4 regions of the Arthrobacter monumenti genome follow, and region 1 is predicted to be linked to each of the others. Evidence: predicted binding sites of a transcription regulator. Region 1 holds the regulator's gene; each other region holds the start of a gene.
What was found. The regulator LexA, encoded in region 1, represses DNA repair genes until DNA is damaged. The targets are predictions, from matches to a motif close to TCGAACANNTGTTCGA.
Positions count from the first base shown of each region.

Region 2: the regulator LexA is predicted to act here: its motif matches at 4,605-4,620, upstream of ACX80B_RS03565 (HNH endonuclease signature motif containing protein).
Region 3: the regulator LexA is predicted to act here: its motif matches at 5,119-5,134, upstream of ACX80B_RS08025 (HNH endonuclease signature motif containing protein).
Region 4: the regulator LexA is predicted to act here: its motif matches at 3,513-3,528, upstream of ACX80B_RS14985 (DUF6504 family protein).

Region 1 covers NZ_JBTNCY010000014.1:33,002-40,744, reverse strand. The annotation lists gene priA (bifunctional 1-(5-phosphoribosyl)-5-((5-phosphoribosylamino)methylideneamino)imidazole-4-carboxamide isomerase/phosphoribosylanthranilate isomerase PriA) at 1-752, opposite strand, end outside; gene ACX80B_RS17155 (hypothetical protein) at 808-963, opposite strand; gene hisH (imidazole glycerol phosphate synthase subunit HisH) at 978-1,631, opposite strand; gene hisB (imidazoleglycerol-phosphate dehydratase HisB) at 1,628-2,251, opposite strand; gene ACX80B_RS17140 (histidinol-phosphate transaminase) at 2,364-3,458, opposite strand; gene ACX80B_RS17135 (LysM peptidoglycan-binding domain-containing protein) at 3,565-3,903, opposite strand; gene lexA (transcriptional repressor LexA) at 4,169-4,933, shown strand; gene ACX80B_RS17125 (ATP-dependent DNA helicase) at 4,995-7,046, opposite strand; gene hflX (GTPase HflX) at 7,039-7,743, opposite strand, start outside.
Region 2 covers NZ_JBTNCY010000002.1:144,228-151,970, reverse strand. The annotation lists gene ACX80B_RS03590 (DUF485 domain-containing protein) at 1-158, opposite strand, end outside; gene ACX80B_RS03585 (LytR/AlgR family response regulator transcription factor) at 215-934, opposite strand; gene ACX80B_RS03580 (sensor histidine kinase) at 955-2,217, opposite strand; gene ACX80B_RS03575 (DUF485 domain-containing protein) at 2,519-2,878, shown strand; gene ACX80B_RS03570 (solute symporter family protein) at 2,875-4,497, shown strand; gene ACX80B_RS03565 (HNH endonuclease signature motif containing protein) at 4,653-6,185, shown strand; gene ACX80B_RS03560 (Hsp20/alpha crystallin family protein) at 6,345-6,809, shown strand; gene ACX80B_RS03555 (CBS domain-containing protein) at 7,081-7,494, shown strand; gene ACX80B_RS03550 (DUF2306 domain-containing protein) at 7,541-7,743, opposite strand, start outside.
Region 3 covers NZ_JBTNCY010000004.1:312,320-320,062, reverse strand. The annotation lists gene ACX80B_RS08040 (N(5)-(carboxyethyl)ornithine synthase) at 1-465, opposite strand, end outside; gene glsA (glutaminase A) at 586-2,397, shown strand; gene ACX80B_RS08030 (hypothetical protein) at 2,413-3,390, shown strand; gene ACX80B_RS08025 (HNH endonuclease signature motif containing protein) at 3,487-5,085, opposite strand; gene ACX80B_RS08020 (SRPBCC family protein) at 5,381-5,821, opposite strand; gene ACX80B_RS08015 (hypothetical protein) at 5,885-6,265, opposite strand; gene ACX80B_RS08010 (hypothetical protein) at 6,398-6,853, shown strand; gene ACX80B_RS08005 (SDR family oxidoreductase) at 6,970-7,743, shown strand, end outside.
Region 4 covers NZ_JBTNCY010000009.1:164,138-171,880, forward strand. The annotation lists gene ACX80B_RS14980 (DNA polymerase III subunit alpha) at 1-3,132, opposite strand, end outside; gene ACX80B_RS14985 (DUF6504 family protein) at 3,163-3,477, opposite strand; gene ACX80B_RS14990 (chorismate mutase) at 3,660-3,965, opposite strand; gene ACX80B_RS14995 (VOC family protein) at 3,985-4,422, shown strand; gene ACX80B_RS15000 (SOS response-associated peptidase) at 4,488-5,192, shown strand; gene ACX80B_RS15005 (mycoredoxin) at 5,342-5,566, shown strand; gene ACX80B_RS15010 (DUF1684 domain-containing protein) at 5,563-6,372, opposite strand; gene ACX80B_RS15015 (S-(hydroxymethyl)mycothiol dehydrogenase) at 6,480-7,565, shown strand; gene ACX80B_RS15020 (MBL fold metallo-hydrolase) at 7,565-7,743, shown strand, end outside.

The DNA.
Region 1 (7,743 bases):
TGCTGGCCTGGCCGGCCAGCGATATCGAGGGCCTGTGGGAGGGTGAAGGCGCCCGAGTACAACGCTTTGCCCACGATGGCTCCTTCAAGGCCTTCGGAGACGAGTTCCCGCAGGGAAGCTATGTCGTCGAGTGTGGCAATGCCACCGGAGGCGACGACGGGCTTGTCGGTCCTGGTAAGCACTTCGCGCAGTAATTCAACGTTTGGGCCGCGAAGCGTACCGTCCTTCGTTACATCCGTGACGACATAGCGCGAGCATCCGGCCGTGTCCAGGCGCTGGAGCACTTCCCAAAGATCGCCACCTTCCCTGGTCCAGCCCCTTGCAGCAAGCGTTGTTCCCCGCACGTCCAGTCCCACAGCGATCGCGTCACCGTGCTTGTCTATTACCCGGGCAGTCCACTCCGGATTTTCAAGCGCCGCAGTACCGAGGTTGACCCGGCGTGCCCCTAGCTTGAGCGCCGCCTCGAGTGAATCGTCATCGCGGATTCCTCCGGACAGTTCAACTTTGATGTCCAGCTGGCCGACGACGCTGCTGAGGAGGTCCAGATTGGATCCGCGACCGAAGGCAGCGTCAAGATCCACAAGATGGACCCATTCTGCTCCGTCATTCTGCCAAGCCAGGGCGGCATCCAGCGGCGATCCGTAACTGGTTTCGCTGCCCGCTTCGCCTTGGACCAGCCGCACGGCCTGACCGTCGGCGACGTCGACCGCCGGCAACAGTTCCAAGACTGGTGATTGATTGACGTTGTTCATACTATTCATGCTCAACTTTCGTTGCTGGAGGAAAATACCGCGGGCCAGGTGTTGCTCAACCGGGAAGCGTCAGGAGCCAGCCCGCAGCAACAGCCATACCGGCAAGAACCCAGAAGCTGACGACCAGGGCCGTTGGCCGCTCCTGGCGGCGGAACGATATGGCACCTCCGGCGAGCAGCCCGGCCAGACCCATCAGCGCCACTGTCCACATATGATCGTTCCCTCCTAGAGTGACTTGATCCAGTTACGCAGCAGTGCTGATCCCGCGTCACCAGATTTTTCCGGATGGAACTGCGTGGCTGACAGCGGACCGTTCTCGACGGCGGCGATAAACGGCGCACCGTGTTCAGCCCAGGTGACCATCGGAGCCTTCATCCGTGGTTGGTTAACGTCGAATTCCCACTTCTGAACGGCATAGGAATGGACGAAGTAGAAGCGCTCATCTTCGATGCCTGCGAACAATCGCGTTCCGCCCGGCACTTGGACCGTGTTCCACCCCATGTGCGGAACGACGTCGGCTGGAAGCCGTTCAACGACTCCCGGCCACTCCCCCATACCCGGCTCGCGGCTCTCATGCTCGGCACTTTCATCGAACAAGATCTGCAATCCAACGCAAATGCCGAGAACTGGACGGCCGCCAGCGACCCTGCGTCCAATCAGACGGGGTCCATCAACGGCCTTCAATTCCTTCATTACTGTGGCGAAGGCCCCGACACCGGGCACCACGAGCCCGTCGGCCTCGAGAACTTTGACCGGATCGGCCGTAAGACTGACATTCGCACCGGCCCGTTCAAGAGCGCGCACCGCTGAGTGCACATTGCCCGATCCATAGTCCAGAACGACGACGCTGGGCAGGCTCTCGTTCGGCGACGCGCTCACAGACTGCCCTTTGTCGATGGGACTCCTTCAACACGCGGATCCGGCTCCACGGCTGCCCGCAGTGCACGCGCGAACGCTTTGAACTGGGATTCAACAATGTGGTGTGGATCGCGGCCAGCTGTGACATTCATATGCAGGCAGATTCTGGCGTGCAGGGTCATGGCCTCAAATATGTGACGTGTCAGCGAACCAGTGAAATGCCCACCGATGAGATGGTACTCCTGGCCGGCCGGCTCTCCTGAATGAACCAGGTATGGTCTACCGGAGACGTCGACGACGGCGTGTGCCAACGCTTCGTCGAGGGGAACGGTGGCTTCCCCGAACCGCCGGATGCCGCGTTTGTTCCCGAGCGCCTGATGCAGCGCTTCGCCAATAGTGATCGCCACGTCCTCCACAGTATGGTGGACATCGATGTGCGTATCTCCATGCGCTTCAACCACGAGGTCCATCAGGGAGTGTTTCGCCAGCGCAGTAAGCATGTGGTCGTAGAACGGCACCGTAGTCTCGATCCGCGACGAGCCTGTTCCATCAAGGTCCAGCTCCACCACGACCGACGACTCGCTGGTTTTCCGTTCGAGGCGTGCCGTTCGTTTGGCGCCGGCTGTTGGCTCTGAACTCATCTGGTCGTTCCTTCATTTGATCTTCATTTCGACAGCAGGGTCGATGCTGGTTGGCCTGGTTCCAATTCGGACAATTCCCGGATCCCGCCCCTAACAGTCTAAGAGCGGTTGGCTACAGAAGCTTCCGGAGTGATTCAAGGAACCGTGTGGTTTCCGCTTCAGTTCCGGCACTAACCCTGAGATAACCCGGAATGCCCACATCGCGGATAAGGACACCATCGTCCAACAGGCCCTGCCAGACTCGGGACGGATTCTCTATCCCGCCGAAGAACACGAAATTCGAATCCGATGGGGCTGGCGCCAGTCCCATGTGCTCCAGTTCCTCGACGATCCGGTCCCGCTGGAGCTTGATGTCCTCAACATTTGCCAACAACGACGGCGCGTTGGCCAGCGCGGCCAGAGCTGTCGCCTGGGTTATGGCAGAGAGGTGGTACGGGAGACGCACCAGCCGCAGGGCATCCGAAATTTCCGGCGCTGCAGCCAAGTAACCGAGCCTGGCTCCGGCGAGGGCAAAAGCTTTGCTCATGGTGCGCGACACGATTAGCCGTTCACGTCCCGGAAGCAGTGCCAGCGCACTCGGCGTGCCAGTATGAGCGAATTCTTCATAGGCTTCATCGACAATGACGATCGAATTGGCCGCGTTGCCGGCTTCGTAGACTGCCTCAACTACGTCGGGGGCCAGAGCGGTGCCGGTCGGATTATTCGGTGAGCAGAGAATGACGATGTTGGGCCGGGTCTCCAGCACCTGTTTTGCTGCACTCTCCGCCGTCAGGGAAAAGTCGCTGGTTCGCTCGCCTGCAATGTACTGGGTCCCGGTAGCACTGGCAAGGAGTGGATACATGGAGTAAGTAGGAGGGAAGCTCATCAATGTACGGCCAGGACCGCCGAAGGCCTGGAGAATCTGCTGAAGCACTTCGTTGGAACCGTTTGCTGCCCACAGATTCTCTTCCGATAATCCATGGCCCAAATATGCTGCCAATGATCGGCGCAACGCCGTGAATTCCCGGTCTGGATAGCGGTTGATCCCGCTCACAGCCTCGGACACCGCATTCACTATGGCTTGGTGAACCGCTGGCGGCACCTCGTGCGTGTTTTCGTTGACGTTCAACATGATGGGAACGTCAATCTGCGGAGCGCCGTATGGCTTCAAACCCTGCAAGTCTTCCCGCAACGGCAGCTTACTGAGGCGGTGGAGCTGTTCATTCACCCTGTCAGCTTATGCTCGTGACCGCAGCCGGTGACAATTCAGTGGCGTAATAGTGATAACGCACACCGTGGACTGTTGCGGCCAGTACCGCGGAACCGGCGTTCTCCTAATCCACGGTGGGCAAGAAGAGCTGCTGACCGACCTGGATGACGGAAGTCTCGAGATCATTCACGGCCATGATGGATTGAACCACATCCCGGGTATCACGGCCGTCCGCTATCACTTCAGCGACCTTCCATACCGTGTCACCCGGCCTGACCGTGTAACTGACATTGGATGTCGCACTCAACGAACCCTCTGTACTTGCCGTGGCCGGTGAATTGAATAGTCCAAGCGTTGTCACCAGCAATGCGGCCAACAGCATCAGTGGAAGCCCGAGGAACAACAGGCGGCCGCGCCTGGTCAACCGTAACGGGGAACATCCGGCTGCAACTTGAGCTGACATGATTTCCAACCTTCCTAGCGTTTACTCAAACTCGAACGTGCGTTCGAGTTATCTTCTTCTTGTTTTAGCACGTATCGACGAACAATGTCGAGACTCGCTAGAACAAATGTTTGAAATTCCCGATCGGCTGGCTTAGCGTTGACACCAGAGTTGATCGCTGAAAACAGTGCATCAGCCACCACCGACAGTTTTCGTCGGCGACAGGAAAATAGGACCGCATGGGCGGTTGGCAGTGGTCGGATTGTTCGATGAAAGGACCGGAACGATGGTGGAACAAGGAGCGGAAGGCTCTGGGGCATCGGAGAAGCCCGTGCGCACCAAAGTGGTCAAGCACCGGCCGACCAAGGGGCTCACCGTTAGGCAGAAGAAGATCCTGGAAACGGTTCAGCGTTCGGTAAGTTCCAAGGGCTATCCGCCTTCCATGCGCGAAATCGGTGACACTGTAGGCCTCGCGAGCCTTTCCAGCGTGACCCACCAGTTGTCCCAGCTCGAACGGCTGGGATACATCCGCCGTGATCCAAAGCGGCCGCGCGCCATGGAGGTTCTCATTCCCTTGACTTTGGGGGAAGAGGCCTTGGCCGTTAAAGGTGCCGGTACACCATCACGTCCCCGGAATTCCCAGGGCACGTCTATTTCAGAGTTCACGACCTCCACCGATACGGCAATGGTTCCACTGGTCGGCCGCATCGCCGCCGGCGGGCCGATCCTTGCCGATCAGGCTGTGGAAGATGTCATGCCCCTCCCCCGTCAATTGGTCGGTCAGGGTGAACTGTTTATGCTTCGCGTCTCAGGCGATTCAATGATCGATGCTGCAATCTGCGACGGGGACTGGGTCGTGGTTCGTCGTCAGAACACTGCTGAAAACGGCGATTTTGTCGCTGCGCTACTCGATGACGAGGCCACGGTTAAAACCTTCCGCCAACGCGACGGACATACTTGGCTCCTGCCCCAGAACACGCGGTATGAACCGATCCTCGGCGACCATGCCACAGTCATGGGCAAGGTCGTATCCGTGCTGCGCAGCGTCTAGCAGCGCACCTGAGTCGCGGAGTCCAGCGGGACAGTACCCCCTGGACTCCATCGCGTAGTGGTCAAGCGTCGATCCTGGCAAGGCGGTCGAGCGCGGACAATACCGTCCCGCGGTCAGTGGTCGCCCAGAACGGTGGCAGTGCTGCCCGTAGAAAACCACCATACCGGGCAGTGGCCAGACGCGAATCCAGTACCGCCACCACACCGCGGTCGGTACTCGACCGGATGAGACGTCCTGCCCCTTGCGCCAGCCGAATGGCAGCGTGGGTTGCCGAGACGCTCATGAATCCATTCCCTCCGGCACGGGCAGCAGCGCGTGACCGGGCGGTCATCATTGGGTCGTCCGGACGGGGAAACGGTATCCGGTCAATCACCACGAGGCGACAGGAATTCCCTGGCACGTCGACGCCTTGCCACAGCGACATTGTGCCAAACAGACAACTGTCCGGTTGCTCACCAAACTGGCGCACCAACGAAGACATGGACGATTCGCCTTGGCAGAGTATTTCCAAGTCGAGCCGGTCCCGCATCGCTTCGGCGGCCTCTTCGGCCGCACGGCGGGATGAAAACAGCCCTAAAGTGCCGCCATTGGAGGCTTTCAAAAGCGCCTCGAGTTCATCGAGTTGTTCGCCTGAAGACCCACGTTCGGGTTTCGGCAGATGGGCTGCGACGTAGAGCATCCCCTGCTTCGGATAATCGAAGGGACTGCCGACGTCGATCCCGGTCCACGAGGGAGCGCCGTCACCGAGCAATCCCAGGGACCCAGCCACCGGTTCAAAGGCTGAGCCGATGGCAAGTGTGGCCGACGTCAGGATTACCGTATGGTCCTCGAACAGTCCTTCCCTCAGCCGGCCGGCGACTGACAGTGGAGCTACGTGCAAAGTTACCGGCTGTGATTCGTCAGCGATACTTGGAGCTTGTGCCGGGAACGCGTTTGGCCTCGAAGCCCAGATAACCTCTCCCGATTCCCGGGAGGCAACCATCCGCTCACACAGTTCGAGAATCACCAGCAGCCTCGATCGGGCCATTTGACGTCCACCGTCGGCGGCATTCGAACTATCTGACTTCGAATCCGACAAAGCAGTACGGGCCGCCTCCCGCACCTGGTTCAATGCTGCGGCTTGCTCCTCGTTGAGTCCGCCCGGCATTAGACCTGTTGGCGTCCCCAGGGTGGCACCCTCGAGGTTCGCTGCGGCCGAATTCAATGCCTCGCCACTGACCGCCGTGTGCTTACGGGCGCTGGAAGCGGCTGCATGGATCATTGCCACAGAGATCTCACCAGATACGGCGCCGGTGACGCGGTCCTGCAGTTCATGGGCCTCGTCGATAACCACGACGTCGTATTCAGGCAGGACTGCCAACCCTTCGAATGCACTAATGGCAAGCATGGCATGGTTGGTGATAACGATGTCGGCCTCGGCCCCCCGGGCACGGGCCAGTTCGCTGAAACAAATATCCGCCAGTGGGCACTTATTCGCTCCCAGACACTCCAGCGCACTGACAGATACTTGCTTCCATGCCCTGTCGCTGACACCGGGTGTCAGATCGTCGCGGTCACCGGTTTCGGTTTCCTCCGCCCACTCGCGAAGTCTGACGACTTCGCGGCCAAGCGCCGATGTCGGTCCTGTCTGTGTATCACCATTGACGCCGCCGGCAGGTGGATGCGGTGCGCTGGCGTCTTCACCCAGTTGGAACAGTGCCGCTTCCGGTGCGTCTTCTGAAGGAAATCCGCCCTCGAGCTTGTGCTTGCAGACATAGTTACCTCGTCCTTTGACCAAGGCGACGTCGACTTCCCGCTCGAGCTGCGGTGTGATCGCTTCGAGCAGCCGGGGGAGGTCTCTCCCCACGATTTGAGCCTGCAGCGCAAGCGTCGCCGTCGAGACGACTGCAGGTTTGTCGCTGTGTATGGCGTGGGCAATCAGCGGCACCAGGTAGGCGAGGGATTTGCCGGTGCCGGTTCCGGCCTGGACCAGCAGATGTCTTCCACTATCGATCGCTTCTGCCACCTGGCTGGCCATTTCATGTTGACCGGTCCGGTTCTGCCCACCCATAGCGGAGACCGCTGTGTCGAGAAGCTGAATGGATTTATGCGCGGCTTCCTCTGTTTCAGCCATGCGTGACGAACGGCTCCAGCTCTGCCGCCAGGGCCTCCCGCACCAGAACCTCGAGGCGGGTTCCTTCCTCCATGTGCTCTGTCGCCAGGATTTCGGAATCCTGCTCATGCAGCCGGTTCACCAAGTCGCCACGCTGGTATGGAATCATCAGTTCCAGCTTCACAGAGGGACGGGGAATTCCATCGCTGATGGCCAGCAGCAGGTTCTGGATGCCTTCTCCGGTGCGCGCGGAAACGACGACATGGTTCGGTTCACGCCGGCGCAACCGGTCGACCACGATAGGATCAGCAGCGTCGGCCTTGTTCAACACAATGATTTCCGGAATCCTGCGTGCCTCAACCTCGGCCAGAACCTCACGGACAGCGGCTATCTGCCCTTCCGGATCCGGATGCGATACATCCACCACATGCAGGATCAAATCCGCATCAGCCACCTCCTCCAGCGTTGACCGGAATGCTTCGATCAGCTGGGTGGGCAGGGAACGGACAAATCCTACGGTGTCTGAAAGCGTGTAGCCGATTCCGTCCGCGGTTTCGGCCTTGCGAACAGTGGGGTCCAGAGTCGCAAAAAGAGCGTTCTCCACCAGGGCACCGGCATCCGTCAGCCTGTTCAACAATGACGATTTTCCCGCGTTGGTGTATCCGGCGATGGCCACTGACGGAACCGAATGACGACGGCGGTTGGCTCGCTTCGTATC
Region 2 (7,743 bases), on a different contig from region 1:
AGCGCGAGGCGCAACTGGCTGCGGATCAATGACTGGACAAAGACGTCACCGACCGCGGAATGCTCCGCCACCTCGCGGGACAGCCGGAAGCGATCCGGAGCGACAGTTGCCTTCGACCGCGGCGCCGTAACGCGGACCCGCTCCGGGCGGTTCTGCACGGGGTTTACGCTTTCCGGTTCAGGATTGCCGCTCCCCGGCCCGGTATCGCTGTCCGTCACGATTGCGGCCTGATCCGCGTCGTCTCCAGCATCCTGCGCAACAACGGAAGATGGCGGCGGCTGACCGGAAGTTGGACCTCGTCCAGAGTGACATTGGCCCTGCCGGCCGTGAGCTTTACTGACGTCACGTAATTCATGGACACCAGATAGGAGCGGTGGATCCGGACGAAATCCTGTGCCGACCACTGCTGTTGCAGATCGGTCAGCGGAATCCGCACGAGGTAGCTGGCGTCCACGGTGTGCAACCGTGCGTAGTCGCCCTGCGCCTGCACATAGCGAACCTCATCGAGGCGGATCATCCGGGTTATTCCGCCCTGGTCGACGGTAATCACGCCCGCCTTGTCGTCGCCGTCGTCCCGGATTTCACGAATACGGCCGATGGTTTCCATCAGCCTCTCCGGCCGGACCGGTTTGAGCAGGTAGTCCACCGCAGCCAGATCGAAAGCCTCCAGCGCAAGGTCATCATCAGCAGTGACAAATACGACGGCGGGAGGTTTGGTGAACCGCGAAATCACCCGGGCTATGTCGAGTCCGGATAGAGCCGGCATATGGATGTCGAGAAACAGCGCATCGACGTCGTGATCCTCCAGTGCGCGCAGAGCCTCGGCGCCGCTGGTGGCCCGGTGGATGGTGCCGATCCGGTCGTCCTGGCCCAGCAGGTAGGCGAGTTCCTCCACGGCGGGGATTTCGTCATCGGCAACGACCACGTTCAGCATGGGTTAAACATTACTGTGCCTCACGGCTGGTGGTCCGGCTGGAACTTCGGCACCCGCAAGGTAATCAACGTTCCCGCGCCGGGCGCAGTGTCGACCACAAGACCGTGATCATCGCCGTAGACCTGCCGCAGCCGGGAATCCACATTCCGCAGGCCCACATGGTCGCCTGCGGCATGTCCGGCCAGGACCGAGCGAAGATGTTCCGGATCCATCCCCACGCCATCGTCTTCAATCGTCACCTCGGCATGAGGGCCGGCGTCGTGCGCCTTGATTTCTATATGGCCGACTCCGTCCTTCCGCTCCAACCCATGGCGGACCGCGTTTTCGACCAGCGGCTGCAGCGACAGATACGGCACAACGGTACTCAAAACCTCCGGACCTATCTGCAGACTCACCTGCAGTCGTTCGCCGAACCGGGCACGTTCCAGCAGCAGGTACCTGTCAATCGCCTTGAGCTCTTCCGCCAGGGTGGTGAAGTCGCCGTGACGGCGGAAGGAGTACCGGGTGAAATCGGCGAATTCGACCACAAGTTCGCGGGCACGCGCCGGATCAGTGTGGATGAACGAGGCGATGGCGTTGAGCGAGTTGTAGATGAAGTGCGGACTGATCTGCGCCCGCAGTGCCCGGACCTCGGCCTCCATCAGTTGGTTTTTCGATGAATCCAGGTCCGCCAGCTCAACCTGTGTCGACACCCACGCAGCTACTTCATTTGTGGCACGGATCAGCCCCGCACGCACGTGCGGCGCATAGGCACCAACGGTGCCAACCACGCGTGAGCCGACGCAGATTGGGGAGAAGACCGCCTCGCGGAGCGGCGATTGCGGGTCAGCTTCAGTCGGACCCGGACCCGGACCCGGGCCAGGCGCCTCCGCTCCGGCAGCGTCAGATCCAGCAGGTCCCGCCGCTTGCACATCACCCTTCCGGAAGACCTGCGTGCGGCCGGTGGACAACACCTTTCCGGCAAGCTTCATTGCAGCATCAGGATCGGCATCGCCCGGGCCATCCCACGCCAGCTGCGCCGACTCATCCGTGAGCGTCAAGGCCTCGCAGGCAAGCAACATCCGCAGATGCCGGCTCGCCTTGGCCGCACCTTCCGGGTCCAGGCCCTGCCGCAGATACTTCGAAGCCAGTGCAGCGGTATGCAGCGTCGCATAGGTCGCCTGATCGGCATCGCTGCCTAGATCCCTGGACCGCGACAGTTTGAAGCCAATTGCCGAGACAACAACCACGGCGGCAAGAACGACGGCGGCGATCGCCAGCAGCTCGGCGACGGAGATAGGCATGCAGACAACCTTATCGGCAGAGCTGGCCCGGGAAGCTTGAGGAGCTCCGCGGGATAGGTCTTGCCGCCGGCCGGCCGTGAATCGGTCACCCCGCGCGGATTGGGCGCTTTGGAGCTCTGCCGTTCGTCGCCTCAGCCGACCGTTCAGCGCATCCAGGACGCCATCCACCGATGTGGTGCTCGTTGGGACTAGGAAATGAGCATTCCGGCATACGAGAGTGATTACAGTCACATAAACGCGTCTGAGAGTCAGGAATGAGCCCGTCTCCGAAGTGCGCGACTATTCCACCTAAGGAGGAATTATGGCGGACGATACCCCGCCGACCGAAGAGGAACTTGAAGCCGCGGTCGACTTCGAAGAAGTGCAGAAATCCGAACAGTTCCAGACGCTGCGGAAACGCCACCGGAGCTTTGTTTTCCCGATGGCGGTTGCCTTTTTGCTCTGGTACTTCCTCTACGTGTTGTTGGCTGACTACGCACACGAATTCATGTCCACGCCTGTTTTCGGAAATATCAACGTCGGATTGGTTTTGGGCCTGCTGCAGTTCGTCACCACGTTCGGAATAACCATGTGGTACGTCAGCTACGCGAATAAGCGGCTGGATCCCATCGCGGCAGAAATGCGGCGGGACCTGGAGCAGATCACGGAGGAAAAGAAGTGAGCAACATAAACATCCTCGCCCAGACCGGAGCTGAGGAAACGGTGGGAAGTCCGTGGGTCAACATCACGATTTTTGCGCTGTTCGTCGGCGTTACCCTGATCGTCGTGCTCCGCGCGAGCCGGAACAACAAGACGGCGGCGGATTACTATGCGGCCGGCCGTTCCTTCACCGGACCGCAGAATGGGACGGCCATCGCTGGCGACTACCTCTCGGCGGCGTCGTTCCTTGGCATCGTCGGCGCGATCGCGATCAATGGCTATGATGGCTTCCTTTACTCCATTGGATTCCTGGTTGCCTGGCTGGTGGCGCTGCTGCTGGTCGCTGAGCTTATGCGCAACACCGGAAAATTCACGATGGCGGATGTGCTCTCCTTCCGCTTGAAGCAGCGTCCGATCAGAATCGCTGCAGCCATCACCACCCTGGCCGTATGTTTCTTCTACCTGTTGGCACAGATGGCAGGCGCGGGAGCACTCGTATCGCTGTTGTTGGGCATCCGGGATGAGCTCGGTCAGTCACTGGTGATCACCGTCGTCGGCGGCTTGATGATTCTGTATGTACTGGTTGGAGGCATGAAAGGCACCACCTGGGTGCAGATCATCAAGGCCTGCCTGCTCATCACGGGCGCTGCCGCAATGACCATTTGGGTCCTCGCACTGCACGGATTCAATCTTTCGGAACTGCTGGCGCATGCTGTCGAAACGGCCGGAACTTCGGACATTCTCAATCCCGGCGGTGCATACGGTGAGAATGCCACCACCAAGTTGGACTTCATTTCGCTGGCGTTGGCATTGGTGCTCGGAACGGCCGCACTGCCGCATGTCTTGATGCGCTTCTACACCGTGCCTACGGCCAAGGAAGCCCGGCGCTCAGTCGTGTGGGCGATCTGGTTGATCGGTCTGTTTTACCTCTTCACGCTGGTGCTCGGTTACGGAGCCGGCGCCATGATTGGCGCCGACAGGATCGAAAACGCGCCGGGCGGCGTGAATTCGGCCGCACCGTTGCTGGCATTCGAACTCGGCGGACCCTTGCTGCTTGGCTTCATATCGGCGGTGGCGTTTGCAACGATTCTCGCGGTCGTGGCAGGGCTGACGATTACAGCAGCGGCTTCCTTCGCCCATGACATCTACGCCAACGTGGTCAAGAAGGGAAATGTGCCGCCGGATGGCGAGGTCAAAGTCGCACGGCGCACCGTCGTCGTCATCGGTGTCATCTCCATTCTTGGAGGCATCGGTGCCCAGGGGCAGAACGTGGCATTCCTCGTCGCGCTAGCCTTCGCAGTGGCAGCCAGTGCGAACCTGCCAACGATCATCTACTCACTGTTCTGGCGTCGGTTCACTACCAGAGGAGCGGTCTGGAGCATGTACGGCGGGCTTGGCACGGCCATGCTGCTCATCGCGTTCTCACCGGTTGTCTCCGGAACCGAGACATCGATGATCGAAGGAGCCGATTTCGCCTGGTTCCCACTGAGTAACCCGGGTCTCGTTTCCATTCCGCTGGCGTTCCTGCTCGGCTGGTTGGGAACCGTTACGGACAAGAAGCGGGAAAACGTGCAGAAGCAGGCCGAAATGGAAGTACGGTCGCTGACCGGTGTTGGTGCCGAAAAGGCAGTCGAGCACTAGTCAAGCGTTAGAAGGAGTGGCCCCCGGCAGATCACTGCCGGGGCCCTCTTTCTGACATGGCGCCGATTCCATTAATTATTGTTTCGTTACCGTTTCGTTATCCGGTAGCGAACAGGATTTCGAATAATGTCGGTGCCGGCTGATGTACTAAAGACATGGCAAACAAGGAAGCACCAGACGGCGGGAGCAGCGACGACGCTCCCACCGGTGCCTTCGAGCTTCCCGAACTGGCCGGCCCACTCGGCGACGTGGTGCCCGGGGTCTTGTCCTTCGATGAAGCGACCATGGCCCTGGTCTCGGCCGGGCAGCTCATCGCGTGGGCGGAGGGACTCAAAGCCCGCCTGGTCACCCGGCTCTGCGAAACATCCGCCGGCACGGTCCCTCAGCCCGATCCGGCCGGCCCGTCACGGAACGCCGAACGCCTGGCCCGGATGAACGTCGAGGGCGAAGTCAGCGGCGCGTTGACCATCGCAACGAGGACAGCCCAGAAACTCATTTTCGAAAGCACCGAACTGGTCGGCTCTTTCCCCGCCACCCTCGAACGCCTCGAAACCGGGGAACTGAACCGGGACCAGGCCATGGTCATCATCGACCAGGCACAAACCCTCCCCGAGCACGCCCAACCCGAATTCGAGAAGGAACTGCTCGCCGACGCACCGGAACTGCCACGGCCGAAACTGGCCGGCAAGGCCAAGCGCCTCCGCGAACGCATGCACCCCGAATCCGGCGCCCGGCGGAAAAAGAAAGCAGCCTGCGACCGCAGGGCCTGGTACCAGCCCGCCGAAGACGGCATGGCCTGGCTCGGCGCCTACCTGCCCGCCGAAGCCGCCACCGCCGCCTACAACCGAATCACCGACGCCGCCCGGGCCCTCCGCTCCCCGGACGAGGAACGAACCGGCACCCAACTCTGCGCCGACGTCTTCACCGACCTCCTCCTCGGCACCGGGCCGATCCCAGATGGACCAATTGCGGGCCTGAACGATGACAACAACAACGATCGTGGCAGGGGTGGGAATCCGTCCCCCGGCTCAACCGGCACTGCTTCCTCCGGTCAGGCCGTGGCGGAACCACACCTGCCCAACTACGAGCAGATCAAACCCGAAGTCATCGTCACCGTCCCCGTCCTCACCCTGCTCGGCCTCTCCGAAGAGCCGGCTGAGCTTGAAGGCTTCGGACCCATGGACGACGAAACCGCCCGAAAACTATGCGCGAACGCCCCCTCATTCAAACGGATCCTCACCCACCCGGAAACCGGGGCGATGATCTCCTTCGGCAGAACCACCTACAAAGTACCCGCCGACCTGAAAAAAATGATCAATATCCGCGACCGATGTTGCCGCGCACCGGGCTGCAACCGATCCGCACGCTTCACCGAACTCGACCACACCACGCCCTGGGCCGAAGGCGGAAAAACAGACTACGAATCGCTGAAAGGCTACTGCCCCATGCATCATCTCCGTAAAACCGCCTGCGGATGGAAAGACACCCAAGACAAAGACGGCACCATCACCGTCACATCACCAGCAGGACGAACCTACACATCCAAACCCGAAGGCCCCGTCCTCACCAGCCGCAAAGACGCCCAACGCTACGCCACCGGCAACGGCCACCACTTCGACCCATGGAACCCCAAAAACGCCGGCGCTGTCCCAAACGGCGACCACGACCAAACCCCACCACCATTCTGAAGCGAGCCCACTGTTCGCTCAGAGCAGAATGCGCCGCATTTAGCACTCCGCGCTTCTCAGTGCTAATATTTTTCTAGTTGAGCGATATCGACTCAACTTTAGTAACTGAGATCGCCGCAACCATGACGGTGCGGTGTATGTGAAGGAGTTGACACAACAATGGCCATGAAATTCGACCCATTCCGCGAACTGGACCGCGTCGCCGAAGCTCTTCTGGACAACCACCAGGGGCCGAGATTGATGCCGATGGATCTTTACCGCGACGGCGACCGCTACATTCTGAATGCCGACCTGCCTGGGATCGACCCCGGTTCGGTGGACATCGATGTCGACGGTCAGCTGCTGACCATCCGTGCCGAGCGCACGGCCCGCACTGAGGAAGGCGTAAAGTGGCTCACCCGCGAACGCCAGAACGGTTCTTACATGCGGCAGCTGAACCTGGGACAGGGCATCGACACTGGGAGTATTTCCGCCCACTACGAGAACGGCATCCTGAACGTGATCATCCCGGTTAGCGAACGGGCAAAACCCCGCAAGATCGAGATCTCGACTGGCTCCCTCGCCAGTGAGCCCACGGTGGACGGGGGAAGTGAAGAGAAGCAGCCGGAGGTCACGGCGTCCTAAATGACGCATCCCCCCGCCCATTCGACGAGGCAGTCCCCGCCGATACGAGTGCATCGGACGAAGACGGCGGTAAGGACTCGGGCGATGCACACATGACGAGCAGGGGACGGCTGCATTTCCGTCCCCTGCGTTCATTTATTCCGCCCACATTGCGCTGCCGGTCCACCATTGCCCATTTTCAAGGTCGCACCTCCAGCAAGCTCCACCCGATAGACAGTATGCTTAGTTTTAGCAATTCAGGTACATCGAATCTGATCGAGGAGGAATCATCATGGCTGTCGCACGCGACATTATGACCGGTGGCGCGGAGTGCATCGGCGAGAACGAGACGCTTGAAGAAGCAGCCCGGAAAATGCTGGATCTGGACGTCGGATCGCTTCCAATCTGCGGCGAGGACAACCGGCTCAAGGGTGTCATCTCCGACCGGGACATTGTAGTTAAGTGCCTCGCCAAGGGCGGAGACCCGAAAACGGCAAAGGCCGGCGAACTCGGCCAGGGGAAGCCCGTAACTATCGGCGCGGATGACAGCGTCGAAGAAGCCATCGATACGATGCAACAACATAAGATCCGCCGGCTGCCCGTCGTAGATGGACACGATCTGGTGGGCATGCTGAGCCAGGCTGACATTGCCCGCAATTTCCCAGAGGAGCGCTCCGGGGAGCTGGTGGAGTTCATTTCGTTCTAATCACCCCCTCGCGGAAGTACGGATAGCACCCAAGGCTGTTGGCCACCTACCGTGCAAGCGAGGTGGCCACAGGTCGGGGCTTCGTCCGGACGGTGCGCTTGAGGGTAAAGAAGAACGCCGCAGCCGTAGCAAGGATCAGGATGGCGGCGAAAGCAACCGTCGCCGGTTCAGTTGATACGAGCAGCGGGAGTCGCCTGCCAGGTGCTGTCGCGGCGAAGATAAACGCGATAAGCGTGCCAAGATAACTGC
Region 3 (7,743 bases), on a different contig from region 1:
GGCGTGCAGCACAGATGAATAGCCGGCGAGCTCGTTGTTCTTGTGGAAGACGTGCAGGGCGAAGCCACCACCGACGGTCCAGTGGTTCATCGCTTCAAAGGCAATCAGCGTCAGGCGCTTGTCGATGGCCAATTGTGTGACGTCACGGTCCTGGACGCAGTGCGGCCATCCCCACAGGATCTGTCCATCGGAGAACTCCGCAAGATCAGCGGCCTGTGGCTTTGGCAACAGGACAATGTCGGATCCGGCCAGGACCTCCTCACGGGAAGCGATCCGGCCCACCAACGGCTCCAGCTGGGCGTCGGAGAGCCCGAACCGTTCACCATAGCCGCGTTCCAGCGTCATGCGGTCACGCAGATCCTTGTCGATACGCTCGAAATGCCTCGGATGGATCGGCAGCCGCCGCTCGTCCCGTTTCCGCGATGTCGACATCACGCCAAGGCTCATCAGATCAGTACTCGTCATCGTTGCTCCTCTATCTGGAATCGCGATGGATCCACAGCTCTTGACGATACGGCATCGGCATCGCACCGCCGCCCGCGTCTCTTTCTGTCATGGAGTTCGATTCCACATAGTGTTGCTTCCATGGAATCGCCCATCCAGACCTATTTGCAGAGGATCCACGACGAGATTGTCCAACTGCGGGACGGGAAACCGGCCAGCACCATTCCCGCCCTGGCCAAAGTGGATCCCGACAATTTCGGTATCTGCCTGGCCACCGTTGACGGCTATGTTTACGAGGTCGGCGAGACGGACGAGGAATTCACCATCCAGTCGATCTCCAAACCATTCACGTATGGATTGGCGTTGGCGGACCGGGGCATGGAAGCGGTGGACGAGAAGATCGACGTCGAACCTTCCGGCGAATCCTTCAACGAGATTTCCCTGGCCAAAGGTACCGGCCGGCCGCAAAACGCGATGATCAACGCCGGCGCACTCACCGCCACCTCGCTGGTCAAGAGCGCCGGCAGCAGCAACCGGTTCAAGCGGATCCTCAACAATTACTCGGCCTTTGCGGGCCGGCCGCTTGATGTCAGCGAACGCGTATACAAGTCCGAACTCGCCCACGGACACCGCAACCACGCCCTTGCCTACCTGCTGCGCTCGTTCGACATCATCGAGAGCGACCCGGAACCGGTGCTGGAGGACTACGTCCGCCAATGCTCGGTAATGGTGAACTGCCGCGACTTGTCGATCATGGCCGCCTCGCTGGCCAACGGCGGCGAAAATCCGCTGACCGGACAGCAGGTGCTCGACATCAGCGAGGTTGAGCGGGTGCTCTCGGTGATGATCACCTGCGGAATGTACGACGACGCCGGCGCCTGGGTCAGTGCCGTCGGCATGCCGGCCAAGAGTGGAGTCGGCGGCGGCACCATTGCGGTCCTTCCCGGCCAACTGGGACTGGCCGTCTACTCCCCGCCACTGGACGAACACGGTTCGAGCGTCCGCGGCATCGCCACCTGCCAGCGGATCTCCCGCGACATGGAGCTGCACTTCGTCCGCGCCGGGCGGACGGGTCGTTCGGCCATCCGTTCCACGTATGACATCACCCGCTCCCCCTCGGGCATCCGCCGCAATGACGAGGTCGCGCAGGTCCTCGAGGACCACGGCCACCGGGCCACCGTCATAGAACTCAATGGTGACTTGCTCTTCGCCGGCGCCGAGTCCATGGTGCGGGAAATCAGCGCCCTGCCCGACGACGTCGAACACGTCATCCTGGACCTGCGCCGGGTGGACGAGGTGGCAGATGTCTCGCTGCGGATGCTCGCTGATGTGCGGCAGAAACTGACCGACGCCGATCGTGAATTGGTGCTGATTGACGGCGAGGGAACGCTGGCGGAAACGTTCAAGGATGTGGACCGTGAGGTGCCGACATTCGAGACCCGCAGCGCCGCCGTCGAGTGGTCGGAGAATCAACTGATCGCGCGGTATGGGCTGGAGTTGGAGGTCCCCGGCGTCGTCAGGGTTGCCGACAGTCCCGTCTTGAGCCCGTTGGAGCGTGAGGATGCAGAGATCCTCGAGTCGCTGATGGAACCCAGAGAGTACGACGACGGCGATGTCATCCGCCGCGTCGGGCAGCGCTTTGGCGGGGTCTTCTTCATCGTTTCCGGGAAGACGACCAGCACCGTGCCGGGGCCCGAAGGGCGGGTAAAACTGACGACACTGACCGCGGGCATGACGTTCGGCGAACTCGCGCTCGGCAGTGACGACCGGCAGGAGACGACGGTCAAGGCAGTTGGGCCTGTGCAGCTGATGGTGCTCACTTCGGAAGCCATGCAGGAACTTGAGAAGGAAAATCCGCCGCTGGCACTCGAACTGTGGAAAGCCCTGACCCGGGACGCCTATTCGCGTGTCGACCAGTACCTCCGTGAAACCGCCGTGCGCATCCGCGACTGACTTGTAGGAGAGGTTATGGATCTGGCAACCGCCGCCGTCGAACTTTATGCTCTACTGCCCGGAGAATTCACCGCGGCCCGGAACAAGCAGGCCAAGGAGCTCGGCCGGTCCGGCGACAAGGAATTGGCCAAGCAGGTCCGTCAATTGCCCAAACCCTCGACGTCGGCATGGCTGGTAAACATGCTCGTTGCACACCGGCGGGAGGAGATTGACGAGGTCCTCGAATTGGGAGCGTCGCTGCGGCAGGCACAGGAAGATCTGGACCAGAAACAGTTGAAAGAGCTGACTGATCAACGGCATCGCCTCCTGGCCTCCGTGGTGAAGGACGGACGTGAACTCGCCGAGGAGCTGGGGCAGAAGGCCAGTGAGTCGGTTGCATCGGAAGTGGAGCAGACGTTGCGGGCCGCCATGGCAGACACCGACGCCGCCGACGCCGTAGCGAGTGGCCAGCTGTCCCGGTCCTTGTCTTCAACCGGATGGGAACCGGTGGATCTGTCCGGTGCAGTCGCCGTTCCGGAAGCCGTCGGGCGCACCGCCGTCGCCCCCAAACCGTCCAAGAAGAAAGGTGCGGCCAAGGGTAAGGCCAAGGAACCATCCCAGGAAGACGGCCAGGACAAGCAGTCCGATCGGAATACCGGCAGTGCAAAGAAGACTGAGCGGGACGACGGGAAAGCTGCGGAGGCCAAGGAGCAAGGGCGGCGCAAAGAACAAGCCCAAGCTGAGCTCGAAGAAGCCGAGCGTCGAGTGGAAGAGGCAGAGTCCGAGCAGGAGGAAACCGAGAAGCGGTACGAGGAAGCCGTGTCCCGGCAAGAGCAGCTGGAGGCGGAAATCGCAGAGCTGAAGAAGCAGCTGCGGAAACTCGAACGGAACAGCAAGGATGCAGACCGGGAATTCGGATCCCTGGAAGACGAGAAAGATGACGCCGTCCGAGCCGCCAAAGATGCGAGACGTGAGGCCGGGCGCGCCCGTCGTCGCCTCAATGATGTGCAGTAGTTACCGTCCGACGAGCACTGCGAGAGCCGCCTTGAGGTCGTCATGGCACATCCCAGCCCAAAGAGTATCGGCCGGTCAGCGGCAAAGGACATAGCTCTACCCCATGGCGAGTAACGGGAGTTGTGGTTGGTGGTGGCCGGTTGTGTGGGGTTTCCGGTCGAAGTAGTGGTTCCGTAATGGTTTTTGGTACGGGTCGACGTATTGGGGTGGGATGAACCAGGGGACCCCGTTTTCGACGTGGATCCGCCATTTTTCCTTGTGTATCAGGTGGTGGTGGAACGAACATGCCAGGACACCGTTGTCTGTGCTGGTGGCACCGTTCTTGGACCAGTAGTCGATGTGGTGTGCTTCGCACCAGGAGGCGGGCATGTAGCAGCCGGGGAACGCGCAGCCGCCGTCGCGGGCGATGAGTGCTTTGCGCAGGTGCGGCGGGAAGAGGCGTTGACCGGGGCCGGCGTCGAGGATCCGGCCCTCGGTGCTGAGGATGACGGGCATGATTTCCGCGTCGCAGGCGAGTTTGCGGATGTTCTGCGCGGTGACCGGGCCGGTGTATGTGTACGAACCCGTGCCGGAGTCAAGGTCGAGGTCGTTGATCAGGTCCTGGTAGTCGATCACGGCCATTACCTGCGGCCGGTGCCCGCCCGTGGCCGGCATCCCACCGGCGGCGAGGGCGGCTTTGCAGGCGGCGACGAGACCATCGAGCAGTTTCTGCGGCCGCGACCGGCCATCCACCACACCCGCATCGGCCGCAGCACTGGCTTCATCTTTGCCGGTTCGATTGCTATCTGCAGGCGTGGGGTCGTCGGTGCCGCAGCCGCGGGCGCGGGGGTTCGCGGCGGTATTGACCGTGGTGATCAAGTGCTCGTATTGGTCGTCGGTGGCGAAGATCTCCAAGTGATGCAGCCCGGCCCGTTTGCTGCGGGTGAAGATCCCCTGCCGGTGCCGCAGCACTTCCTCGGACGGTTCGGCGCCGTCCTGGTCGATGTGGTTCATCCACCGGGCCGCGGCGATATTGACGAAATCCGGGTCCTGTTCCGCGGCGGTAGCCGTCAACGACTCCTCCATCCGCGCCAGGGTGGCAGGATCGGCCAACGGCTTGGCTTTCCGCAGCACCGTCGTCACCGCGACCGCTGCCCTGGTGGAGACGTCGCCATCGGCCATCGCCTCCGCCAAATGTTCATGCACCGGCGGAACCGGGGCCCCCGTCATCCCCGTAGTGGGCAGCAGGGTCGCGGCGAGGCGGACCCGTTTGGCCGCTTCGCTGCGGCCAATCCGCAGCGCCGCGCGGAGGTAGTCGGCGGTATGCCGGTATTCCTGCTGCACCTTCCCATCCGCACTCACCCAAGACGTGGTCTTACCGTCCGATTCGGCGTCGGAGCGGACTTGTTCGAGCCGTCCGGCCGCGACGACCTGCAAATGCTCCACGGTCCGGGAGAGTTCCTCCACCCGGTGCGCGAACAACGCAGCCTCACCAGCCTCCACCACGCCCGCGGTGCCCGCAGCCGCCCGATGCGAAAGCACCCGCAACTCATCCGCCATCCCCTCCAACACAACAGAACCAGCGCCGGGAACAGAATCTGTGGCGGCGCGGGATGCGGCTGTCGAATGAGTGCCGGCCGTCGAACGAGGCAGGGCAGCAGCAGCGGGGCCGGCGTCGGTGCCGGATCCGGTGCTGAAACCTGCTGCGTTCTTCATGTCACCAACGCTACGACTCGCCACCGACAGTATTCGAATATCTGGATGGATACATATCACGAAACGATAACGAAAAGTTGATTTGTCGGCCATTGGTTCCATGTTGTGGACGACGAGGTGGCATATACCTATCCATTGGCAGCGAGCGGCACAAATGCCGAAGGGCTGGCTTCCGTGAGGCGGCTTTAATAATTCGTGAGGAACGAGCGAATTTTCGTTGCCGCCGGCGGAAGCCACCCGAAGGCCACACGGCATCGGAAATCACCCACCGCCAGTCAGGATGACCAGACCGAAGCTACTGAGCTTCCAGAATCTTCTTGAGCTTCTTCAGGTCCTTATTATTGGCACGGCGCATGGCCACTGACATCAGCGGCGCCGCCAGCTTCGAGAAACCCGACGGTTCGCCCCGGTTGATCAGGGTCATGTGGGTTCCGCCGTCTGGTGCATCCGCCCAGCGGTAGATCGTCTCCATGGGAAAGGGGCCCTCAGTCGTACTCATGACGAACCGTTCGCCAAGCTCGAACTCTCGGACTTGGTACGTATAGGCAAGGCGCCGGCCGAGGAAATGCGCCACGAAGGAAAACCTGGATCCGACGGCGAGCGGCTTCTCTGTCACCCATTCCACGGTCTTGATGTTCTTGTACCAGATCGTGGCGTTGTTGGGATCGGAAGCGAACGCTGCCACCTCCAACCGGGAACGTTGGATATCAATCGCGGTCTCGACATCTACATTCATGTCAGTCCTGGTTGCTGGAGGAGGATTCCCGCTCACCGTAGCGGCGGATGGTTTATTGTTGTGCTACTTCCCTGAGTTTGCGTCGCACTTCCCGCGGAGCGCCTCAACGGACTCCGCCGGAACCTGGTCTCCCGCCTCCGCGATCTCACGCAGCGGATCGACGATGCCGTCCGGGACCCCGGCGGATTCAGCACCGGAAACAAGCCCGGACAGGAACTGCTGGTCCTCGGCGCTGACCTGGCCATCCTGCAGTGGCTTACAGATCTGCTTGACGACTTCGCTGGTGGCTGCACCGGCGACGTCGGAAGCGGCATCTTCAACGGTTTGGGTCGCGTCCGAAACGGCTTCGTCGGCGGCATCGTTCACGGCTTGCTCCACCTCACCGCAGCCCGCCAAAAACAAGGCGAAGGGCACCAGCAGAAGGGCAGAATAACGTCGTGTCATGTATCAACGATACCGCCTTCAACGGCGTTGGTTACCATTCGTATGACCCATCTCTCGACATCCGGACGGGAGTAGTCAGTATACTTAGCATCGTACGCTGAACGGCATTGACCTACGTCGAAAGGGCGCATCATGACTGAGCAGAAACCCGAAGATGACCTGACGATCGTCGGTGACGACGAGACCGGCATTCCGGACCAGAACGTCGACGCCGTTCCGCCGGAAATTGTCGAAAGCGACGAAGATACGGTCGAGTCCGAGGAGGTGCAGCCCGACAGTTATCCGCAGGCCGCCGAAAACGACCCGGACCATTGGCGGCAGGATCCATTGATTTCGGGCGGTGCGGCTTCGGATGTAACAACGGAGGACGAACTGTCGGACCAGACGTTGCGCGACGAAACCGCCGAGGAACGTTACCGCGCCGGCGATGAGCAGATTGCGCCGGAAGAACCTACGATCGGCGAAGCCGCGGGCGACGTCGACTTCGGCGATGCGCTTGAGGAGGAAGAGATGGATGGCAGCGATGATCCTGCCAACGCGGGCGGGCGCCCTCTGAGCGGCTACAACACCGGGGATCCGGAGCAGTAAAGAGGAGCGTCAGCAACGTGGTCGGGGTCTTCCGGCTCTACTGGATCGCGCTATGACCCCTAGTATTGACCCATGGGGAACTTTGCGATGGCCGCTGGCCGGCACGTGGTGCAGCCATGACCGTGCTCATCGCTGGATGCGGCGATCTGGGGACGGAAATTGGCTTGCGCTTTGCCGACGCCGGACACCGGGTGGTCGGTCTGCGTCGTTCGCCGGAAGTCTTGCCCGCTGCCATTGAGGGAATCCGCTGCGATCTCGCCAGTGAAGTCCCGCACGTGCCTGCCGACACCGGGATCGTCGTGATGGCGACCTCCGCGGACGGCCGCAGTGAAGACGCCTACCGTTCGGCCTACGTGGATTCATTGCGCAACCTGCTTGACGCTTTGGAACAGAGCGGCGTGGAACCACATAAGGTCCTGCTTATCTCGTCAACCGCTGTTTACGGGGTCGACGACGGCAGTTGGGTTGATGAGTCGACCGAACCTGGGCCTGGCTCCGGGACAGCGGAAATCCTGCTTGAAGCGGAGCGCCTGTTGCATGCCCGCCTGCCATCCGCCGTCGTACTCCGGCTCGGTGGCATTTATGGCCCGGGCAGGACGCGGCTGATTGACCAGATAAGGAATGGGACAGCAGAAATTCCGCTCACCTCTCAATACACCAACCGCATCCACCGCGATGACGCCGCTGCCGCCGTCGTACATTTGACCACTGCCGTGGACGCGCCCGCACCGGTCTACGTGGGCGTCGACAATGAACCGGCCGTGCAAGGGGACGTTTTCGGGTTCTTGGCCGTTGAACTCGGTATGCCACATCCTTCATCCGGCGGCAGGATTCCAAAACGAGGTTCAAACAAGCGGCTCAGTAATGCCCTTTTGCGGGGCAGCGGTTTC
Region 4 (7,743 bases), on a different contig from region 1:
ACCTCCACGCATCGGTGGAGTCTGGGTTGCGACACGGATTCCGGCCACCATTACTTCAGTGCCGTTACGCAGGCCCAGCAGATTCGCTGATTCCGTCACTCCCAGCTCCTCCAGGATCGGGCGGTAGCTGTCCATTAGATGGGCGCTGACATCCAGGGCCAGCAGATCCAGCTCCGTCCGGACTTTCTCCTCCATCGGCGGCTCCGGCAGGGCAGGTTTCAAATTGGTCAGTTCAAGATCGCCGAGGGGCAGTGATAACTGCCCCTCGATGGGTTCATGCTTGCGTTGTGCCGGGCGGGAAGGGGAACTGTTGAGGTGGTGGATTAAGTCCGCACGGCTGCCGGTGCCATGTACGTGTTGATTCAAGGAATCAAATGCGCCCAACTGCGCCAGCCGCTTCATGCTGGCCCTTCCGACTCTGGCACGGGTGCGCAGATCTGCGAGCGAATCGTAGGGTTGGCCGGCCACAATACGTTTGAGTTCAGTATGGGAAAGTCCGTAGATTCCGGCCAGACTCAACCGGATGCCCAGTTTCCCGTCAGCAATACGTTCCACCCGGTATTCGCCGGTGCTGCGGTTAATGTCCAGAGGCAGGATCGGTATACCCATCCGCCGGGCCTCCGCCACCAGCAATCGGCGCGGATACATACCCGGATCGTGTTCCCAGATCCCGGCCAGGAAAGCTTCGGGATGATGTGCTTTGAGCCAGGCTGACTGGTAGGTGGGTACGGCAAATGCCGCCCCATGGGCCTTGCAAAAGCCAAAACTACCGAAGGCTTTGAGCGTATTCCAAACCTTGTCCACCACTGCGGGGGGATAACCTCTTGCTGCCGATTCCTTCCGGAAAAAGTCCTCCACCCCTGGTTCGGCCTCTCCGCTGCCAAGCAGCCGCCGGAGCTCGTCCGCCTTGGCCATGCCGCAGCCGGTGAAGACGTCAAAGGTCCGCAGCACTTGTTCATGGAAGACCGTCACCCCGTGGGTTTCGGCGAGCGCCGGTTTGAGGTCCGGATGCGGGTAGCTCTCGGGAGCCCATCCATGCCGGTGCTCCAGGAACGGGCGGACCATATCGGACTTCATCGGCCCTGGACGGAACAATGAAATATCGATAATCAGGTCGTTGAATTCGCGCGGGGCAAGTTTGCCTATCAGCTCCCGTTGTCCCGGCGACTCAATCTGGAAACAGCCCAAAGTATGTGTGCTGCGGATCAGCTCGTACGTCGGCTCATCATCGAATGGCACAGCCTCGAGATTAATCCGGCCGTCCGCGGCGACGTAATCAGGAACGCAGCCGGACTCGTCCTGGTGCCTGCCTGCTTGAGCAACCTCCTGGCGTGATGGGTGGATACGGATAATCTCCTTCAGCGCATAGGCCATCGCACTTTGCATCCGCACTCCCAGCACGTCCAGCTTCAGCATTCCCATCGGATCCATGTCGTGCTTATCGAACTGCGACATCGGCAGCCCCAGTCCGCTGGGTTGGACCGGGGTGCGGTCCAGCAGGTTCTTGTCCCCCAGAATCACGCCGCACGGGTGCATTGAAATATGCCGTGGCAGCCGGTCCAGCCGTTCTGTCAGATCCACCAGCAGATCCAGTTGCTGATTCTGTTCCACCCTGGAGGAAAAGTCCCGCAGCTCCGGTTTTTCGGCCATGGCTTCACGGAACTTTGCAGCCGAAAACCGCCACAGTTGTTTGGCGATGGCGCCGACATCGTCCTCATTCATTCCCAGCGCAAGCCCGGCGTCACGGACGGCGCCCCGGGCACGGTAGCCGTTCTGCATACTCATCAGCGTGACTCGTTCAGCCCCGAACCGTTCGAAAATCCGGTGGTAGACATTGTGCCGCTCGGCGCTTTCAACATCGATGTCGATATCCGGCAGCGTTGAGCGGTCCTGCGAAAGGAAACGCTCAAAGATCAGATCGTGGTTGAGCGGGTTCACCTGGCTGACATTAATCAGATAGTTCACCAGGGACGAGGCCCCCGATCCCCTGGCCGCAGCCCGGACACCCATTTCAATGATCATCTTCGAAACCTCGGCCACGGTCAGGAAATAGGAGGAGAACCCCAGCCGGTCAATGATCTGCATTTCATGATTTAACCGTTCCCGGAGCTTCCGCTCCTCCGCCCCGGAAATGCCGCCGAACCTGCGGCCGATGCCCGCCTCGCACCGCTGCCAGAGCTCGGCTACCGGGTCCTGGTCGATCCCGATCACCGATGCTTCGGGAACGACAGGCTGTTTCCACCCCATATCAGCCGCCGGATCCATCCTGCAGCGGTCGGCCAACTTCTCTGTAGCCGACAGCAGGTCGGCGGCGCCGGATGTACCAAGATCCGCAGCTTTGGCGATCTCCTTGGCCAGCGATTCCATCTGTGCCGGCGTTTTCAGCCATCCCTGCCCGTTCGGCTGCAGGTCGGTCAACTTCTCCAGAGCAGTCAGTGCCCGGGCGGAATCCAGCACATCAGCGGTGGCTGCACCATCAATTCCGCAGTACCGCACCGCATTGGTCAGTACGGCGGGAACATTGCGTTCCCTGGCCAGTTTGAACAACCGCACTCCATGGGCGGTACTCAATGCCTCGCCTGGCGGACTCAAGTGTGTCACCACTTCGGCCGTCACCGAACCGGCTGGAAGCACTGCCAGCCACCGGGTAAACAACGAACGGGCGGTGGAATAACTGCGGGTCCGCAATGCTTGGCCGACATCGGAATGCGGGCCAATCAGTACTGTCAGCACAGGGTTGAGAGTGACTGGATCCAGGCACCGTGAGGCCAGCTCCTCCAAGGTGACGCCGACATGCTTACGTGATTGCGCGCCGGTATTCGCATGGGCATCGGAAATCAGCCGGCACAGTGCCCGGTAGCCTGCTCCCTGCAATTCGCCATGGGCAAGTACGACGACGCGGCCGCTCACCTGAGCGTCGCGCAGCACGGCCAGATCCACACCCACGATTGGATCAATGCCTGCCGCCATGCAGGCTTTCAGATGCTTGACTGTGCCATAAAGACCGTCACGGTCCGTGCAGGCTAAAGCGTCCGCCCCGTCGCCGGCAGCCGTCCCGGCCATGTCTTCGGGCCAGGAGACGCCATAGTGTGCACTGAAGGCGGTTGAAACGTGCAGATGGGTGAAGCTCATATATATCCGGGGAAGAGTTTCCGCACAGTCCTATGCACTCAAGTCCTGTACGGCATCGTGAATTTTCAATAACCGCCAGCGTCCTGAATCCACCTGGTGCACTATGTCCAGGGTCCGCAGCTCCGACCTGTCACTGACTCTTGCCTGCACACGCCAGATCTCATGATCCACCAGTCCAGCGCCGCGGCCCCGCTCGGCCCGTAACTCCTCTTCCCACCATTTGCGCCGTTGATACCAGCGCAACGGTTCCGCTTCGATCTCGTATGTCCGGTTCTGCCAGACCAGACTTAGAGGCTGCCCCGCAGACGAACACACCACTTCCACCGACTCGCTGAAGACACCCAACTCCAGTCACCTCCCAACGCAATCCCACACCATTCTCGAATATCTGTTCGAGTAAGTTCAAGTTTACTCCTGTGCACCGACAAAACACAGATGTCCTTAAACCTGCAGGTGAGAGGGCACGCGACGCCTGGGAACGACGGGAAATGAGACAACCGTCCAGTGTGAAACGGTCAGGGGATCCTTCAGAAACTGCTGCGCTGAACCTTCAGCTCAAGCTCGATGAAAGCTTCAATCATGGAACGGTAAGTTGCTTCAACCACTTCCGGGCTGACCTTCGATTCGGCGGCGAGGGATCGAACGGTGGAGATCACCTGCTCGACGCGCTGGGGTGAACGGACCGCGGCTGCATCTTCCTTCAACGTGCCGGCGATCCGCACCAGCCGTTCACGCCGGGCAATCAATGCCACCATCTCTTCATCTATTTCGTCGATGGCAGTACGGACGTCGTCCAGTTGCTGTTTATGGGCATTATCGTCATCGGTGACCATTTAGTGAGAATATCGATGTATGCAACCTCATGTCGACGTTCTGACCCTTGGTGTCCGTGACCTGGAAGCGTCCCGGCGGTTCTACCTGGATGGCCTGAAATGGGCGCCGACGATGGATGTCGCTGCCGAAGTGGTCTTCATCCAGGTGGGACATGGCTTGCTGCTGGCACTGTACGACATTGAAAAACTTGCTGCCGAAGCCGGTGCCGACCTTCAGTCCGGAGCCGTACCCCCGATCTCGCTGGGACACAACGTACACAGCGAGGAAGAAGTCGACGCTGTCCTGGCCCAGGCCGGGAATGCGGGCGGAAGCATCATCGCAGCCGGACGGAAGATGAGCTGGGGCGGATACTCCGGCTACTTCGCCGATCCGGACGGTTTTCGCTGGGAAGTCGTCTGCAATCCCGGGCTAAGCGTGGAAGCGGATGGCACTGTGCGCATCGGATCTGCCGAGTAACCGCATCGGCAGATGCGCTCAAAACGTTCGAAGCGGAATCACTGTGACTAAACCATAATGGAAACATGTGTGGCAGATACGTGATGGCACGAAGCACCGGCGACCTTGTCGCGTCGTTCAATGTCGACGAATCTTTTGAAGGGGAGATCGTTCCTTCCTACAACGTTGCACCGACCGACGAAGTCCCGCTTGTCATCGAGCGCCATGCCGGAAGCACGGAACAAAGCCGGCAGTTGGCAACAGCACGGTGGGGTCTCGTCCCGTCCTGGTCAAAGGACCGGAAGTCGGCAGCCCGTCTTATCAACGCCCGGATGGAAACCATCACTGAGAAACCCTCGTTCCGGCAGGCCGCTTCACGACGGCGGGCGCTGGTGGCGGCCGACGGATATTTCGAATGGCAAAAAACCGTAGAGGGCAAAATACCGACGTACCTCCACGGCGGCGACGGCGGAATTCTCGCCTTCGCTGGTCTCTACGAGTACTGGCCCGATCCGGCCCTGCCGGAGGGCCATCCGGAGAAATGGCTGCGGACGTGCACAATTATCACCACCAGCGCAACAGATGCGCTCGGTCACATTCATGACAGAACGCCCCTGATTGTCCCGCCCAGCCTCTATTCCGACTGGTTGGATACGGCCGTCAGGAACCCTGCCGACGTGCAACAGCTTTTGGACGCGATGCCGGAACCCAAGCTCACCCCGCGGGTTGTCAGCTCGAAGGTCAACAGCGTCCGCAACAATGGTCCGGAATTGATTGAGGCAGCAAGCTGAAGCACATCCGCCACCGCCACGAGCGGGAATGACTGGCGATGAGGAAGCGTTGAGACCAGTGATAACGACATTGCCGCGGATAATGCGGCCCTGAATCTGAACCAAGGAGCTAAACCGTGGAGTACACCCCGGACGCCGGCAGCATCACCATGTTCTCGACCACCTGGTGCGGATATTGCCGCCGGCTGAAGTCACAGCTGGATGCAAAGGGTATTGGCTACCAGGAAATCAATATTGAAGAGGTCGAGGGAACTGCCGCTCTGGTGGAGACCCTCAACGGCGGCAACCAAACCGTGCCGACCGTTCTCTTCCCCGATGGTTCAAGTGCTACGAACCCGTCGCTGGCAGAGGTTCAGAGCCGCCTCGCGGCCTAATACTCCTTCTCCCCCGCCTCCACCGCAAAGGGCAGCCGGTTTTCCGACGGCGGGAGCGGGCAGGTGGCATGCCCGGTGAACGAGCATGGCATATTCACGGCACGGTTGAAATCCAACATCACGTTGCCGTCCTCGTCCGGGGCCGGAATATACAGCGCCCGGCACAGGCTCGACGTGCTGGCCCCGGACGTTCCGTCGGTAAACAGCACCTGGAATGAATCCGGCTCCGTGCCGGGGAATGCCGTCAGCCGCTGCGTCTGCCCATAGGCGGTGAATTCAATCGTCCCCGGGGATAGGTACTCGTGGTGCACCGACCGCACCACCGAGCCCACAGTGACGGTATGCCGGTCGGCCCGGAACCGGCCGGCAAACTGCCAGCGCGGATCCGGTTCAAATGTCGCCACACCCTTGAACGCATCCAGAGCCGGGGCGTCCGGGTGGCGTGGCCGCAGGAAGCAGTAACCGCCGCGTCGGGCGATTTCCACCGCGAAGGCCTCAGTGCGAACCGTTACGGACTCCCGTTCGTGAAGCGTTCCAAACGCGTAGCGGCCGGAAACAGGCTCGCCTTCGACGAAGAGTTCCTCTCCTTCGTCCAACTCCACCACGATTCCGCTGCGGTCGCTCGACCAGGTTCCCGGGACGCCGTCGTACTTCTGCGGGTCGCTGCTCAGCCAGTGCATCGCCGTGACGGATAGCCAGCCAAATGGCTCCGCCAGCTTCGCCTCACGGGTCAAATGCCACGCTTTCCATTCCTTCATAAAGGTCCGCTGATCGATTGTTGGAACGGAAGCGGCGGGTTCACTCATGACTTCATCATAGGAACCGCCGAGGGGTTTTTCCTATGATGGGGGGACGACGCTTTACCAAACATGCGGCCAATCAGGTTTTTCGGCCGCCGGAGAGGATAATCAACGTGGTTCATAAAGTACGCGGAGTCATTGCCCGCGCGAAAGATGCAGACGTGACCGTGGAGACCATCCTCGTTCCTGATCCGGGCCCGGGCGAGGCCTTGGTGGATATCATCACCTGCGGCGTCTGCCACACGGACCTGCATTACAAGCAGGGCGGAATCAACGATGACTTCCCCTTCCTGCTGGGACACGAGGCCACCGGCGTCGTCAACGCCGTTGGTGAGGATGTCACCGAGGTTGCCCCGGGCGACAAAGTAATCCTGAACTGGAGGGCCGTCTGCGGCCAGTGCCGGGCATGCAGCCGCGGCGAACCCCAGTACTGCTTCGACACCGCCAACGCGACGCAGAAGATGACGCTCGAAGACGGCACGGAGCTCTCCCCAGCCCTCGGCATCGGCGCCTTTGCGGACAAGACACTCGTGGCGGCCGGTCAGTGCACCAAGGTGGACCCGGATGCGGACGCTGCGGCAGTCGGATTGCTCGGATGCGGCGTCATGGCAGGCATCGGCGCCGCGATGAACACCGGCAATGTCGGCCGTGGCGACTCGGTGGCGGTCATCGGCTGCGGCGGCGTCGGTACGGCGTCTATCGCGGGTTCACAGCTGGCGGGTGCGACGACGATCATCGCCGTCGACATTGATCCCAGCAAGTTGGAGAAGGCCAAGTCAATGGGCGCAACGCACACCATTAACTCGAAGGAAACCGATCCGGTGGAGGCCATCCGGGAACTCACCGGAGGCAACGGAGCCGACGTCGTGATTGATGCCGTGGGCCGTCCCGAAACCTACACTCAAGCGTTCTATGCCCGCGATCTGGCCGGCACGGTGGTACTGGTCGGAGTTCCCACGCCCGATATGAAGATTGAGCTGCCGTTGCTGGACGTGTTCGGCCGCGGCGGGGCGCTCAAGTCGTCCTGGTATGGCGACTGCCTGCCCTCACGCGATTTCCCCATGCTGGTCGACCAGTACCGGCTGGGCAGGCTGGATCTGGGGGCCTTCGTAACTGAACGAATAAAGCTGGATCAGATCGAGGAGGCGTTCACCAAAATGGGAGAAGGCAAGGTTCTCCGATCGGTGGTGGAACTCTAATGACTGAGACTGCAAACAGCTCCGCCCTCCGGATCGACCACCTCGAGACCGCCGGAACGTTTTCCCTCGACGGCGGTACTTGGGAAGTTGAGAACAACGTCTGGCTCGTGGGAAACGATGAGGAATGCATCATCATTGACGCCCCGCACGACGCCAGCGCGATCATCGATGCCGTCGG